DNA from 2 places in the Mesorhizobium sp. WSM4898 genome. Region 2 is predicted to be linked to the other one. Evidence: riboswitches for the same ligand, from Rfam matches in the RefSeq annotation. Region 2 holds a riboswitch; the other holds the start of a gene.

Region 1 (7,352 bases), on a different contig from region 2:
CGGATGCGCGGCATGCCGAGCATATCCGAGATCGTCTCGATCGCCGCTTTCGTCACCCAGCCTTCCTGTTCCTGAGCGATCATGAGCAATGGGATGATGGCCGACTGCTCGCGTCCCTTCGGATATTTGGCGATCCACTGCTGCGCCGCCGCAGCGTTCGCCTCGTTGAAGGCGAAGGAGGCTGGCTGGACGCTGGCATCTGCGAGACGGCGGACTGACATTTAGCGATCGACCTCACCAAACACGATGTCGAGGGAGCCAAGCACGGCGGTGACGTCGGCCAGCATGTGGCCGCGGCACAGGAAATCCATGGCCTGCAGATGCGCAAAACCCGGCGCGCGCAGCTTGCAGCGATAGGGCTTGTTGGTGCCGTCGGAGACGAGATAGACGCCGAACTCGCCCTTCGGCGCCTCGACAGCCGCATAGACCTCGCCGGCCGGCACGCGGTAGCCCTCGGTGTAGAGTTTGAAGTGATGGATGAGCGCTTCCATCGAGCGCTTCATCGCCGCGCGCTTCGGCGGCACCACCTTGCCGTCGAGGTTCGATACCGGGCCACCGCTTTCCTTGCCGAGCAGCAGATCGACGCACTGGCGCATGATCTTCGCCGACTGGCGCATCTCTTCCATGCGCACGAGATAACGGTCGTAGCAGTCGCCGTTCTTGCCGATCGGGATGTCGAAATCCATCTCGGAATAGCATTCATAAGGCTGCGCCTTGCGCAGGTCCCAGGCCGCGCCCGAGCCGCGCACCATCACGCCCGAAAAACCCCAGGCCCAGGCGTCGGCGAGCGACACCGTGCCGATGTCGACATTGCGCTGCTTGAAGATGCGGTTGCCGGTGAGCAAGGCGTCAAGGTCGTCGACCGACTTCAGGAACGGATCGATCCACTTGCCGATATCCTCGATCAGCTTCTGCGGCAGGTCCTGATGCACGCCGCCTGGCCGGAAGTAGGCCGCATGCATGCGCGAGCCGGAGGCGCGCTCATAAAACACCATCAGCTTCTCGCGCTCGACGAAGCCCCACAGAGGCGGCGTCAGCGCGCCGACGTCCATCGCCTGCGTCGTCACATTGAGGATGTGCGACATGATGCGGCCCATTTCGGAATAGAGCACGCGGATCAGCTGGCCGCGCTTCGGCACCTCGATGCCGAGCAGGCGCTCGGCCGCGAGCGCGAAGGCATGCTCCTGGTTCATCGGCGCGCAATAGTCGAGCCGATCGAGATAGGGCACCGCCTGCAGATAGGTCTTGGCCTCGATCAGCTTCTCGGTACCGCGATGCAGCAGGCCGATATGCGGATCGACGCGGTCGACCACCTCGCCGTCCAGCTCCAGCACGAGACGCAAAACGCCGTGCGCAGCAGGGTGTTGAGGCCCAAAGTTAATGTTAAAATTGCGGACGGAGGTTTCAGCCATTGTGGCGCCTCAATTTGGCTTCGCCTTTTCATCGCCCGGAAGGACGTAATCCGTTCCCTCCCATGGGCTCAAAAAGTCAAAGTTTCTAAATTCCTGCTTCAATTCCACCGGTTCATAGACGACTCGCTTGGCCTCGTCGTCGTATCGAACCTCGACGAAGCCGGTCAGCGGGAAATCCTTGCGCAGCGGATGCCCTTCAAAGCCGTAGTCGGTGAGGATGCGGCGCAGGTCCGGATGGCCGGAGAAGAGCACGCCGTAGAGATCATAGGTCTCGCGCTCGAACCAGTCGGCGCCGGGATAGACGCCGGTCAGCGACGGCACCAGCGTCTCCTCGTCGGCCTGGACCTTGAGGCGGATGCGGACGTTCTGCTTCGGCGACAACAGGTGGTAGACGACGTCGAAGCGCTTGGCACGCGACGGATAGTCGGCGCCGCAAATGTCGATGATCGAGACGAACTGGCAGCGCGGGTCGTCGCGCAGGAAGGTCGCGACCTCGGTCAAGTTGCCCGGCTCGACGCAAACCGTCAGTTCGCCATAAGCAAGCACCGTTTCGCCGATGCGGCCGGAGAGCTTCTCGCCGAGATAGGTGGAGAGTTCGTGCAACGCCAAGGCCATTGGTTCACCGTTCGATCGTGCCGGTGCGGCGGATCTTCTTCTGCAACAGGAGAATGCCGTAGAGCAGCGCTTCGGCGCTCGGCGGGCAGCCGGGGACATAGATGTCGACCGGCACGATGCGGTCGCAGCCACGCACCACCGAATAGGAATAGTGATAATAGCCGCCGCCATTGGCGCACGAACCCATCGAGATGACGTAGCGCGGCTCCGGCATCTGGTCGTAGACCTTGCGCAGCGCCGGCGCCATCTTGTTGGTCAGTGTACCCGCGACGATCATGATATCGGACTGGCGCGGAGACGCGCGCGGCGCGACGCCGAACCTCTCTGAGTCATAGCGCGGCATCGAGGTGTGGATCATCTCGACCGCGCAGCAGGCGAGACCGAAGGTCATGAACATCAGCGAGCCGCTGCGCGCCCAAGTGATCAGCGCCTCGGTCGAGGTGACAAGGAAGCCCTTGTCGGCCAGCTCATTATTGATCTCGAGGAAGAAGGGATCGTCCTCCCCCACCGGCCTGCCGGTGTTGGGATCGATGATGCCCTTAGGCTTCGGCGCGACGAGGGTGCCTGAACTGTCGTTCAATCCCATTCTAGCGCTCCTTTTTTCCATTCATAGGCAAAGCCGATGGTCAGCACCGCCAGGAATACCATCATCGACCAGAAGCCGAGCATGCCGAGCTTGGAGAAGGACACCGCCCACGGGAACAGGAAGGCGACCTCGAGATCGAAGATGATGAACAGGATCGACACCAGGTAGAAGCGGATGTCGAACTTCATGCGGGCGTCGTCGAATGAGTTGAACCCGCATTCATAGGCGGAAAGCTTTTCCGGATCGGGATTGCGGTAGGCAACCAGGAACGGCGCAACGATCAGCGCCAGGCCGACAACCATCGCCACTGCGATGAAGAGCACGATGGGCAGATACGAACTTAGGAGTGCGCTCATGCGGCGACTTTCCTTCGGCGGCCAGTTCACTTTGATTACAGCAACGGACTCTAAGGCGGAAGCGTGACAGTTTAACCCGCTGAACCGTTTTAGGTGGCCTATGCTGCGACGCGGCGAGGGTTAGCGCAGCGGTTTCGGCGACGCAAGTCAAACCTTGTTCAAAATCCGGCCCTGGACGCCATATCGGAAGAAACTGGTCCGATCCGCTCCTGTTTGATTTCCTTCATGTTTTAGTCCACTTTTCTATCCTGACATATCTCCCGCCATTTGCCTGTTAGCATGGCCGGAATCACCGACTGGAAATCCCGGCAAAGGATCAGGGCAAGGTAGCTGGATGAAAGAAAAGATCTCGCTCGCCGCAGCAAGGCGCATTGCGCTCGGCGCGCAGGGTTTTACCGATGCGCGGCCGGCCGGCACGCCCGATCGTCGCCATCTCGCCCGTGTGCTTTCCCGAACTGGCCTGCTGCAGATCGATTCCGTCAGCGCCGTGGTGCGCGCCCACTATATGCCGCTCTATTCGCGCCTCGGCCCCTACCCGCTTGCGCTGCTCGACAACGCGGCCGTCACGCGCAAGCGAACCGTCTTCGAATACTGGGCCCATGAGGCTTCCTTCCTGCCCGTCGAGACCTATCCGTTGATGCGCTGGCGCATGCGGCGGGCCGAGAAAGGCGAGGAAATGTATCTCGGCCTCGCCAAATGGGGCCGCGAGCGCAAGGCGATGATCGAGGAGATCTACGGCCAAGTCGCGGAACGCGGGCCGATCGCCGCCTCCGACATCGAAGGCCACAAGGGCAATGGCGGATGGTGGGGCTGGAGCGAGGCCAAGCACGCTTTCGAATGGCTGTTCTGGGCCGGGCGCATCACCACCGCCTACCGGCGAGGATTCGAGCGCTATTACGACCTGCCCGAGCGGGTTCTGCCGCCGGCCATCCTCGACCTGCCGGTGCCCTCGGTCGAGGACGCGCATCGCCAATTGCTGCGCATTTCCGCCCGCGCCCATGGCATCGCAACCTATGGCGATCTGCGTGACTATTTCCGCCTGGCGCCTGGCGATACGAGAGCCAGAATCGAGGAACTGGTCGAGATGGGCGAACTGCTGCCGGTGAAGGTCGAAGGCTGGGACAAGCCCGCCTATCTCCACAAGGACGCCCGCTTTCCGCGCCGCATCGAGGCCCGCGCCCTGCTCGCGCCCTTCGATCCGGTGGTATTCGAACGCACCCGGACGGAAAAACTCTTCGGCTTCCGCTACCGCATCGAGATCTACACGCCGGCCGAGAAGCGCCAGTACGGCTACTACGTGCTGCCTTTCCTGCTCGGCGACCGGATCGTTGCCCGGGTCGATTTGAGAGCTGACCGGCCGGCCGGCGTGCTGCGCGTCCATGCGGCTTTTGCCGAAGCCGGCGCTCCCGCCGAAACGGCCGCACAGCTCTTCGATGAGTTGAAACAGATGCAGGCATGGCTCGGCTTGGAAACCATCGAGGTGACGCCGGCCGGCGACCTTGGGCCGGCGTTGGCCGACATTTCGGTGTCGTAGCCGCGCGTTGACATGCCAGCACCTCTAAGCCTAAATCCGCCGCAGACGGTCTCCTCCCGGCAAGGGGAGGAGCCAAGAGGGAATGCGGTGCGGGAAAACCCAAATCCGCGGCTGTCCCCGCAACTGTGAGCGACGAGCCTCAGCCGAAAACCACTGGGATGTTTCCCGGGAAGGCGGCGTAAGGCGACGACCCGCGAGCCAGGAGACCTGCCGTCTGAGACATGAGAATCCGATCGCTCGGCGGGTTTTCCGGGCAAGGAGCCTGGTTTTGGATCGCAACGTCAGTTTTCCGGCTAATACCGCGGACACTTCGTCCGAACCCCGCGACGCGCTATCGGAAGTGACCGTCATCGTCTGCTCCTCCTGCCGCGATGAGACCGGTTCGGACGCGCATCCGCGCGCCGGCGCCCTCCTTGCCGAAGACGCGCGCCGCGCCGCGCCGGACGAGAAAATCCGCATCCGCATCGTCGAGTGTCTCGGCAATTGCAAACGCCGCCTGAGCGCGGCGCTGCTGCGCGACGGCTGCTGGAGCTATGTCTTCGGTGACCTGGAAACGACCAGCGGCGCCGACCTCGTCATCGGCGCAAAGCTCTTTGCCACCTCGACCGACGGCCTCATCCCCTGGCGAGGCCGGCCCGATTCCCTCAAGCGCGGCCTGGTTGCCCGCATCCCTCCCCTCGACCTGCTGAAGGACTGACATGACCGCATCCCTCTCCCGTGTTCCCTGCACTGTCGTCACCGGCTTTCTCGGCGCCGGCAAGACCACGCTGATCCGCAACCTGCTCGAAAACGCCAAGGGCAAGCGGCTGGCGATCATCGTCAACGAATTCGGCGATGTCGGCATCGACGGCGAGATCCTGAAAGGCTGCGGCATCGACACCTGCCCAGAGGAAAATATCGTCGAGCTCGCCAATGGCTGCATCTGCTGCACCGTCGCCGACGATTTCGTGCCGGCGCTCGACCAGATCCTGTCGCGCACGCCGAAGGTCGACCACATCCTGATCGAAACCTCCGGCCTCGCTTTGCCGAAGCCGCTCGTCCAGGCCTTCCACTGGCCGACGGTGAAGAGCCGCGTCACCGTCGATGGCGTCATCGCCGTGGTCGACGGTCCGGCGCTGGCCGACGGCCGCGTCGCCTCCGACATGGACGCCCTGCAGGCGCAGCGCGCCGCCGACGATTCCCTCGACCACGACGATCCGGTCGAAGAGGTGTTCGAGGACCAGATCGCCTGCGCCGACCTCATCATCCTGTCGAAGAGCGATCTGATGGACGCGGCGGGCTCAGTCCGCGCCAATGCCGTCATCGGCGAGCATGTGGCGCGCGCCGTCAAGGTCGTGCCGACCGCGCAGGGCAAGGTCGATCCCTCCGTGCTGCTCGGTCTTGGTCTCGCGGTCGAGAACGACATCGAGAACCGCAAGACCCATCACGACGACGAGCTCGACCATGAGCATGACGATTTCGACTCCTTCGTCATCGATATCCCGTCCATCGCCAGTCCGGACGAGCTGGCCAAGCGCGTCGCCCTCGCCGCCGAGCAGGAAAACGTTCTGCGCGTCAAAGGCTTTGTCGAGGTGGGCGGCAAGCCGATGCGGCTGCTGCTCCAGGCCGTCGGCCCGCGCGTCAACCATTATTACGACCGCGCCTGGACGCCGGACGACGACCGCCGATCGCGGCTCGTCGTCATCGGCCTCAAGGGGCTGAACCGTCCGGCGATCGAGCGTATCCTCGCCGGCTGAGGCAAGACCGAACCGCGATGCACATCCTCACCACGACATCCGCCTCGCTCGACGATCTCGCCGAGCCGATCGACCTCAGGCAGACGCCTGCGGATGTCGTGGCGCTGTCCTTCACCGACAGCGATCTCGCCGGCCTCGCCGCTGCCTGGAAGGCCGACGCCGCTCGGCTGCCGTCGATGCGGCTGGCAGCACTTCGCGATCTCTGCCATCCGATGTCGGTCGATCTCTGGATCGACAGTGTCGCGCGCCATGCCAGGGTCGTCCTGGTCCGCATTCTCGGCGGCTACGACTGGTGGCGCTACGGCTGCGACCAGCTCGCAGCGGTTGCGCGCGAGCGAAATATCAAACTGGCGCTGCTGCCGGGCGAAAGCCACGACGAGGATCTGCGGCTGATCGACGCCTCGACCCTGCCGCGCGCCGAACTCGACGCCCTGCTCGGCTATTTCCGCGAAGGCGGCCCGGCGAACATGAGCGCGCTGGTGCAAAGACTGGCAAGGCTCGCCGGGTCGGATACGGCCGTGGCCGAGCCGGTGAGCGTGCCGAAGGCGGGGTATTACCAGGCTGGATTGGGGGTTGTAGAGGAGCTTGAGATCATCGATGTCGGCGGTCCTTCACACCCCCCTCTGTCCTGCCGGACAGAGGGGGGTGTGACAGAGCTCAACATCGACAGCGTCGGTGCCCCCGTCATCCCCATCCTCTTCTACCGCTCGATGCTGCTTGCCGCGGACGTCGCGCCAATCGATGCACTCGCAGATGCCCTTCGGTCGCAGGGCATGACGCCAATGCCGATCTTTGTTTCGAGCCTCAAGGACCCGGTATCGCTGGCTTTCGTCGAAACCGCCATCACCTCGTTGAACCCGTCCGCCATCGTCACTGCAACCGCCTTCGCTTCCGGTGCCGAGCCTGGTGCCGAAACGCTCTTCGACCGTGCCGGCGTGCCCGTGTTCCAGGTCATCGTCGCCACGACGCGGCGCGAAGTCTGGGAGAAAAACCAGCGCGGCCTGGCGCCCGCCGACCTTGCCATGCATGTCGTGCTGCCCGAGCTCGATGGCCGTATCCTCGCCGGCGCGATCTCCTTCAAGGGCGAGATCGACGCCGATCCGGCGCTGGCCT
Region 2 (7,352 bases):
GGTCGGTGTCCATCATGATGCGGACGTGGCCGTTCATCGTCTTTCGCATCATCGTCTATTTCGGCATCACGGTGGCCTACATAACGGCGACCGGCACCGGCGCCAGCGTCGGTTACGGCGTCGGCCACATCTCGACCGATCCGGACGGGCCGATGTCCTTTGCCTTGTGGGGTGGGGTCGTCGGCTTCGGCGTGGTCTCGATCGCCGTCTACTGGATCCGCGAATACATTCTCTATGTGCTCAAGGCAGGCCATATCGCCGTCATGGTCCATCTGATCGACGGGCAGGACGTTCCCGACGGCCAGGGCCAGATCGCCTATGCGCGCGAAGTGGTGACGAAGCGCTTCGCCGAGGCCAACATCCTTTTCGTCGTCGACCAGCTGGTGAAAGGCGCCATCCGCGCCATCACAGGGCTGATCGGCGGCATTGCTGCGTTCCTACCCATTCCAGGCTTAAGCGGTCTGGTGAGCTTCATCAATACCGTCATCCGCCTGTCGCTGACCTATGTCGACGAGATCATCCTCGGCTACAACATCCGCACCAATTCCAACTCGCCTTTCGAGACCGCCAGGCAAGGCGTCGTGCTCTACGCGCAGAACGGCAAGTTGATGGTCAAGAACGCCGTCTGGCTGGCGGTGATCATGTGGGGTGTTTCCTTCGTCATCTTTCTTTTGATGCTGGCGCCCGCCGCCGCGATCCTCTGGGCCATGCCGGGCCAGCTTGCCGGCTGGGCCTTCGTGTTGGCCATCGTCTTCGCCTGGGCCTTCAAGGCGGCTTTCATCGAGCCCTTCGCCATCGCTTCGCTGATGCAGGTCTACTTCGCCACCATCGAGGGCCAGGTCCCCAATCCGGAATGGGACCGGCGCCTGGCCGAAGCCTCGTCCAAGTTCAGGGAGCTGCGCGACAAGGCGCTCAGCCCCTTCGGCGGCTCGCGCTGGGATTCGCCAAGGACCGCTTGACTAGAGTCAGAGAAGATGCCTCGCCAATGGAAGGATCGCCGACAGCATCTGGCGCGAACGCCAGTCTAGCAGCGGCCTTGTCAAGCTACTTGGGCGCCGCGAGTGCTCGGGCGAGCTATTCACGTGCAGGGCTGGCGTCAGGAGTGCTTGAGTTAGCGCGGTCTATATGCGCCCTGAGTAACGCCACCGGCAGGTTGCGTATCGAGGTTTGACGCCGCAGAGAACACCGTCGACGATCAACGCTAGATCGCCGATGCTCGGCTTCTATCGAGATAAATTTGTCGCAACCGCCGGGTGACTACGCCCGGCAGCCCGTTGCCGATCGGCGCACCATCCATCCTGACCACCGGGTTCACCAGCCCGGATGATGACGTTGAAAACGCCTCCGTCGCAAGTCTGGTCTCTACTACTGTGAATGGGCGCTCCTCCACCCGCAGATGAAGTTCACTTGCGCACTGCAGAACGACTGCCCGGGTAATCCCGTGCAGGATATCGCTCGAGAGATCCCGCGTGACGATCGTCCCATCCGAAGTCACGATATGGGCGTTGTTGGAAGAGCCTTCCGTGACGTAACCATCCCTCACTAGCCATGCGTCATCGGCGCCGCGTGATTTCGCCTGCATTTTGGCCATGGAGGGATACAGGAGTTGCACCGTTTTGATGTCGCAGCGCCGCCACCGGAGATCTTCCACGGTTATGACGTGCTGGCCGCGTATGGCGACCGGATTTTCGACAAATGCCTTCTCTTGTGTGAAGAGCACCACGGTGTTGGGCGTATCCCGAGTAGGAAATATGAAATCGCGGTCGGCCGCGCCCCGGGTGATCTGCAAATAGACAAGTCCCTCGGATACATTGTTCCGTCCAATGAGCTCCCTGTGGATCTTCAAAAGATCTGCTTCGGTCAGGGAGAACGGCATATCGAGCTCACGGAGCGATCGCCGCAGGCGCGCCATGTGACTGGCAAAATCGACGAGCTTGCCATCAAGAACGAGCGTGACCTCATAGACTCCGTCGGCGAACAGGAAGCCCCGATCGAAGACCGAGATACGGGCCTCGCTTTCCGGTAGATAGGATCCACTCACGTAGACTTGGCGCATTGATCGACCTCAAAAATGCAGACCACGCTCACCGCCTTGAGCGAAACTATTGAACTCTTGTCAGGGTGCAGGCCTGGGCAGCTTTAAGCGCAAATAGCGGCGCTGCCATCCTGCACCCCTCGACTGCGAAAACGCTATTCGCCAGACAGCAGACGGCTAAGGTCGGGCACAGCCAGAGAAAATTCGTCGGTTCACTCCACAGCGCTTCGCAGCGCGGCGACAAAGGCATCAAGATCGCGCTTAAGCATGTAAATGTGTGGCGAAACCCGCAAACCCTCGACGTGCTCGACCTTGCGGTATTTCACGTGGACCTGGTGTTTCTCGCGAAGGTCGCGCTCGAGTTGCTGCATGTCGATGCTGTCGATCGAAAACAGACTTATCGCAGCGAGGCTGTCCGTGTCGGTCGGCGTATGGAGCCTGAAACCGGGAATGTCCTGGACGAGACCTACCCAATATCGGGTGAGTTCGCGCAGTCGCGCATGCATCCGTTCCGCGCCGATCGCCTTGTGGAATTGAATTGCGGGCGCGATTCCTGCCTGGACAGCGGAATTGTAGGTGCCGAGATTCCAATGGTCGAACCTGTCTATGTGCACCGCGGGCTGGTCGAAAGGTGCAAGCAATGGCCAGGTGGTATCGATCCGGCGTTCGCTGACGACCAGCATCCCGTTGCCGATAGGAGCACCGAGCCACTTGTGCAGGCTGGTGACAAAAAAATCGCAATCGAGTTCGCGGAAGCTGACCGGCATCTGAGCAAAAGTCTGGGCACCGTCGACGACAGTCATGATGTCGCGCTCCCGCGCGATTTCGCAGAGCCGGTTCACCGGCAGGACACGCCCGTTCCAGTGGTACATGTGGGTCAGCTGCAGGACGCGGGTACGCGGGGTCATCGCCTGAACATAGGATTCGATGATGTCGTCGTCGCTGTCCATGAGGTCGAAGGTGCAGTTTAAAACCTCGATGCCCTCGCGCTGTTGCCGCTGCAGCCAGCCCGCACGAACGCTGGGGTAGTCCCAAGGCGAGATCAGCACTTGATCGCCCTTAGTCAGCGGTATTCCGAAGATCGCTGTCGAAAGACCCTCCGACGAATTCCGGTTCAGCGCGATCTCTCCGGGGCTGCAATCGATCAGTTCCGCCAGCTCGCGTTTGATATGAGGAAGTGCTGTGTCGAGCTTGCTCCACATATTGTAGTCGGGATTGCGACTGATGAAGCGGTAGGCGTCAACCGTCGCTTCCTCGACAACAGTCGGTGGAGGACTGACCGCGGCGTTGTTCAAGTTGAGGAATGGTTCTTGCGGGGGGTATTTTGCGCGGATGCGCTCCCATTCCGCTTCGTCCTCATGTTCGGCGGACCGATCTATTGCAAAAAAATTCATGGGAACACGCCGGGTCTCATCTATCGCCCGACAATAAGCGCCGTAGCCCAGCTCAATCTGCCTATTCACATGACAAGACAGAATTTAATTGCGAAACGCCGGTGAATTCGCGAGACGCTGAAGCCCGAGAACGACATCGCTTGGCACAGGGTTAGCCGTGAGGAAGGGAGTGCGGAGATCCGGCCCAATCACGCCAGGAAGAACCGTCACGTTGTCGAGCGATGCGCGAACAATCCCCGGTTTTCTGAGCGGGCAACGACGGTCAGGCTTTCCAATGCGCCATTGCGCAAACGCGAAGCGCGATGGCGCGTTGCGGTTGGGGCGGGTCTATGGAACGCCGAGCGGTTCTAAGGCTTCAATCGTTCTCCGAGACGAGCGATCGCCGATTTGAGCGGCGCCTCGCCGGCGCCGCAAAAGGTCTCGCTCATCACCAGCTCGGGCAGCGGCAGGCGCTTGCCCCAGCCATGCGCTTCGAGGTCGGGCCTTGGCGCGAATTCCGAGACGCGGCCGACGCAGAGATAGGCGATCGGCGTGACGTGCTCGGGGATCGACAGCAGTCGCTTCAGCGCTTCGGGCTCGATGATGCTCACCCAGCCAACCCCGACGCCTTCCGCCCGCGCCGCGAGCCAGAAATTCTGCACCGCGCAGACGGTGCTGTAGAGGTCCATCTCCGGATTGTGCCAGCGCCCGAGCGGCGAGTTCTTCGAGCGCTGGCGGTCGCAGGTGATGCAGAGGTTGAGCGCGCTTTCGCAGATGCCCTCGAGCTTCAGCTTGCGGTAGAGCGCCCGCCGCTCCACCTCGATCGCCGGCAGTTCCTGTTCGCGCGCGGCGAGGAAAAGGTCGCGCACCTGCCGCCGCCTTGTGGCGTCCCGGATGATGATGAAGTTCCAGGGCTGCATGTAGCCGACCGACGGCGCGTGGTGTGCCGCGGTGAGCAGCCGCGCCAAAACGCTGTCGTCGAGATCGTCGGTAAGGAAATGGCTGCGCACGTCGCGCCGGGTGAACATGGCCCGGTAGACGGCGTCGCGCGCCAATTGGTCAAAGTCATCGCCGCCGGCGGCGGCTGTTCGTGCCTGCATCGCTTGTCCCCTTGCGATAAGCAGTCCTCCGCCTGACCATGCGGATGACCATGTCTGCCGGGCCGGTCTTCTGGCTCGGGATCGACCCGCATCCGGCGCCTTCCCGTCTGGGACAGTGGCGTTTGCCGGCGCGGTCCCCCTCACAGCGTTGGGCACGCCACGGATTTCAACCGTGTTCCCGATTCTCCCGCGTTGCGGGCACCAGGCAGCGACGCGACCTTATCGCGAAGCCGAAGCCGGGCCAATGCCGCCAGCGACACGATTGGGCGCGATTTCCCCAATCATTCGGCGCTGGAACATGGCTATCCGTGCGACAGGTGCCTAGATTAGGCGCCATGACCACTCGTCTTTACACTCATCCGGTATTCCTGGAACACCTCACGCCGCCCGGCCACCCCGAGCGGCCCGACCGTTTGCGCGCCATCGAGCGCGTGCTCGACGACGAGGCTTTTTCGGCCCTCGACCGCGTCGAGGCGCCGGAAGGCGACGAGGCGACTATCCTTTACGCGCATCCGGAGGATTTCGTCGGCCGTGTCCGCGCTGCGATTCCCGAGACGGGGATCGTCTCGATCGATGCCGACACCAGCGCCAGCCCGAAAAGCTGGCAGGCCGCGGTGACGGCGATCGGCGCGGCGAACGCCGCCGTCGACGATGTGTTCGAGGGCCGTGCCGCCAATGTCTTCGTTGCCGCGCGTCCGCCCGGCCATCACGCCGAAAAAGCGACCGCGATGGGCTTTTGCCTGTTCAACACCGCGGCGATCGCCGCCCGTTATGCGCAGGAGAAGCATCTGGCCGAGCGCGTCGCCATCGTCGATTGGGATGTGCATCACGGCAACGGCACGCAGGACATTTTCTGGGACGATCCGTCGGTGCTCTATTGCTCGACCCACCAGATGCCGCTTTATCCGGGCACCGGTGCCAAGAGCGAGACCGGCGCCGGCAACATCGTCAACGCGCCGCTTGCGCCGAGCACCGGCAGCGACACGTTCCGCGACGCCTTCCTGTCGCGCGTGCTGCCGTCGATCGACGCCTTCCAGCCGGATCTGATCATCATTTCCGCCGGTTTCGATGCGCACCATCGCGATCCGCTGGCCGCGATCAACCTGACCGAGGATGATTTCGACTGGGCGACCGGCCAGCTGATGGAGCGCGCCGGGCGCCACAGCGGCAACCGGCTCGTCAGCCTGCTGGAGGGCGGTTACGATCTGCAAGGATTGGCATTTTCGGTCGCCGCCCATGTCGGGCGGCTGATGAAGGGATGAATGATGGCTGATGAAGCTAACCAAGACGTCAAGGCGATGAGCTTCGAACAGGCGCTCGACGCGCTGGAGAAGATCGTCGATGATCTGGAGCGCGGCGACGTTCCGCTCGACCAGTCGATCAAGATCTACGAGCGCGGCGAGGCGCTGAAGGCTCATTGCGACCGCTTGCTCAAGGCCGCCGAGGACAAGGTCGAGAAGATCAGGCTCTCGCGCGACGGCAAGCCGGTTGGAACGGAGCCGCTCGACGCCGAGTGAGGTGTATTGATATTCAGGTGAGGCCGCCTGCAAACGCGGCTTTCTGCGGTTCCGGTGCTCACGTCCTTCAAGTACGCTCCGGTCCGGTTCTCGGAACCCGCCATTTTCGGCTCGGTCTGACCTGAATCTCAACACACCTCGGTGCACAATGTCAGACCGCTTCGGGCAGAAAGCAGGTAAGGAGTTAAAGCATGTGCCGAAACATCAAGACCCTGTTCAACTTCGATCCGCCGGCGACCGACGACGAGGTCCATGACGCGGCGCTGCAGTTCGTTCGCAAGCTGAGCGGCGCGACCAAGCCGTCCAAGCGCAACGAGCATGCCTTCAACCACGCCGTCGAGGCGATCGCCGCCGCCGCGCGCGAGCTGCTTGACAGCCTCGAAACCACCCAGCATCCGCGCAACCGCGAGGATGAGGCCGCCAAGGCGAAGGCCCGATCCGCGCTCCGCTTCGCCTGACGCCGGTCATGAGCTTCTTTCCGGGCAACGATCCTGAGGCCGGCGACGCCTTCGCCTGCGACCAGATCGAGTTGATGGTCATTCCGAACGCCAAGGACATTGGCGGCTTCGAGGTTCGCCGCGCCTTGCCGACGGCGAAGCGCAGGCTGGTCGGTCCGTTCATCTTCTTCGACCGCATGGGTCCGGCCATCCTGCGCGCCGGCCATGCGATCGACGTGCGCCCGCATCCGCATATCGGGCTTTCCACCGTCACTTATCTGTTCGACGGCAAGATCAGGCATCGCGACTCGCTCGGCACCGAAATGGTGATCGCGCCGGGCGACGTGAATTTGATGACCGCCGGCCGCGGCATCGTTCATTCCGAGCGCACGCCCGAGGAATTGCGCGGCGCGCCGATGTCGATTTCCGGCCTGCAAACCTGGCTGGCGCTGCCGGACAGCAAGGAAGAAATCGCCCCGGTGTTCGCGAACACGTCGGTCGTCCAACTGCCCGAAATCGATGCCGAGGGCGTTAGCGGCCGCGTCGTCATCGGCGAATTTTCCGGGCTGCGCTCGCCCGTCGCGACCGCCTCGGAAACGCTCTATGCCGATCTGCGGCTGGCGGCGGGCGCCAGCGTCAAAATCCCCGGCGACGCCGAGGAACGCGCCATCTACACGCTGGAGGGCGAGGTTTCGATTGCCGGCGACCGTTTCCCGGCCGAGCGGCTTTTGGTGTTCAAACCGGGCGAGGAAATCGTCGTGTCGTCCGAGCGCGGCGCGCATTTCATGCTGTTCGGCGGAGCGTCGCTGGGCTCCAAGCGCTATATCTGGTGGAATTTCGTTTCGTCCTCGAAAGAACGCATCGAGCAGGCCAAGGAAGAATGGAAGACG

What was found. Region 2 has a riboswitch for cobalamin ahead of bluB (5,6-dimethylbenzimidazole synthase). Riboswitches for the same ligand answer to the same signal wherever they lie in the genome.
Region 1: linked by a shared signal. The riboswitch ahead of P9228_RS08960 (DUF1636 family protein) and the one ahead of bluB (5,6-dimethylbenzimidazole synthase) in region 2 are both predicted to bind cobalamin.

What each region holds. Positions count from the first base shown of each region.
Region 1 covers NZ_JARTVQ010000002.1:308,123-315,474, forward strand. The annotation lists gene P9228_RS08930 (NADH-quinone oxidoreductase subunit E) at 1-221, opposite strand, end outside; gene P9228_RS08935 (NADH-quinone oxidoreductase subunit D) at 222-1,412, opposite strand; gene P9228_RS08940 (NADH-quinone oxidoreductase subunit C) at 1,422-2,027, opposite strand; gene P9228_RS08945 (NADH-quinone oxidoreductase subunit B) at 2,032-2,613, opposite strand; gene P9228_RS08950 (NADH-quinone oxidoreductase subunit A) at 2,604-2,969, opposite strand; gene P9228_RS08955 (winged helix-turn-helix domain-containing protein) at 3,304-4,503, shown strand; cobalamin riboswitch at 4,533-4,733, shown strand; gene P9228_RS08960 (DUF1636 family protein) at 4,772-5,200, shown strand; gene cobW (cobalamin biosynthesis protein CobW) at 5,202-6,239, shown strand; gene cobN (cobaltochelatase subunit CobN) at 6,257-7,352, shown strand, end outside.
Region 2 covers NZ_JARTVQ010000004.1:326,681-334,032, reverse strand. The annotation lists gene P9228_RS20890 (hypothetical protein) at 1-959, shown strand, start outside; gene P9228_RS20885 (D-amino-acid transaminase) at 1,202-2,056, opposite strand; gene P9228_RS20880 (aminotransferase class V-fold PLP-dependent enzyme) at 2,248-3,429, opposite strand; gene bluB (5,6-dimethylbenzimidazole synthase) at 3,777-4,508, opposite strand; cobalamin riboswitch at 4,551-4,729, opposite strand; gene P9228_RS20870 (histone deacetylase family protein) at 4,844-5,770, shown strand; gene P9228_RS20865 (exodeoxyribonuclease VII small subunit) at 5,774-6,025, shown strand; gene P9228_RS20860 (DUF2277 domain-containing protein) at 6,217-6,483, shown strand; gene P9228_RS20855 (pirin family protein) at 6,492-7,352, shown strand, end outside.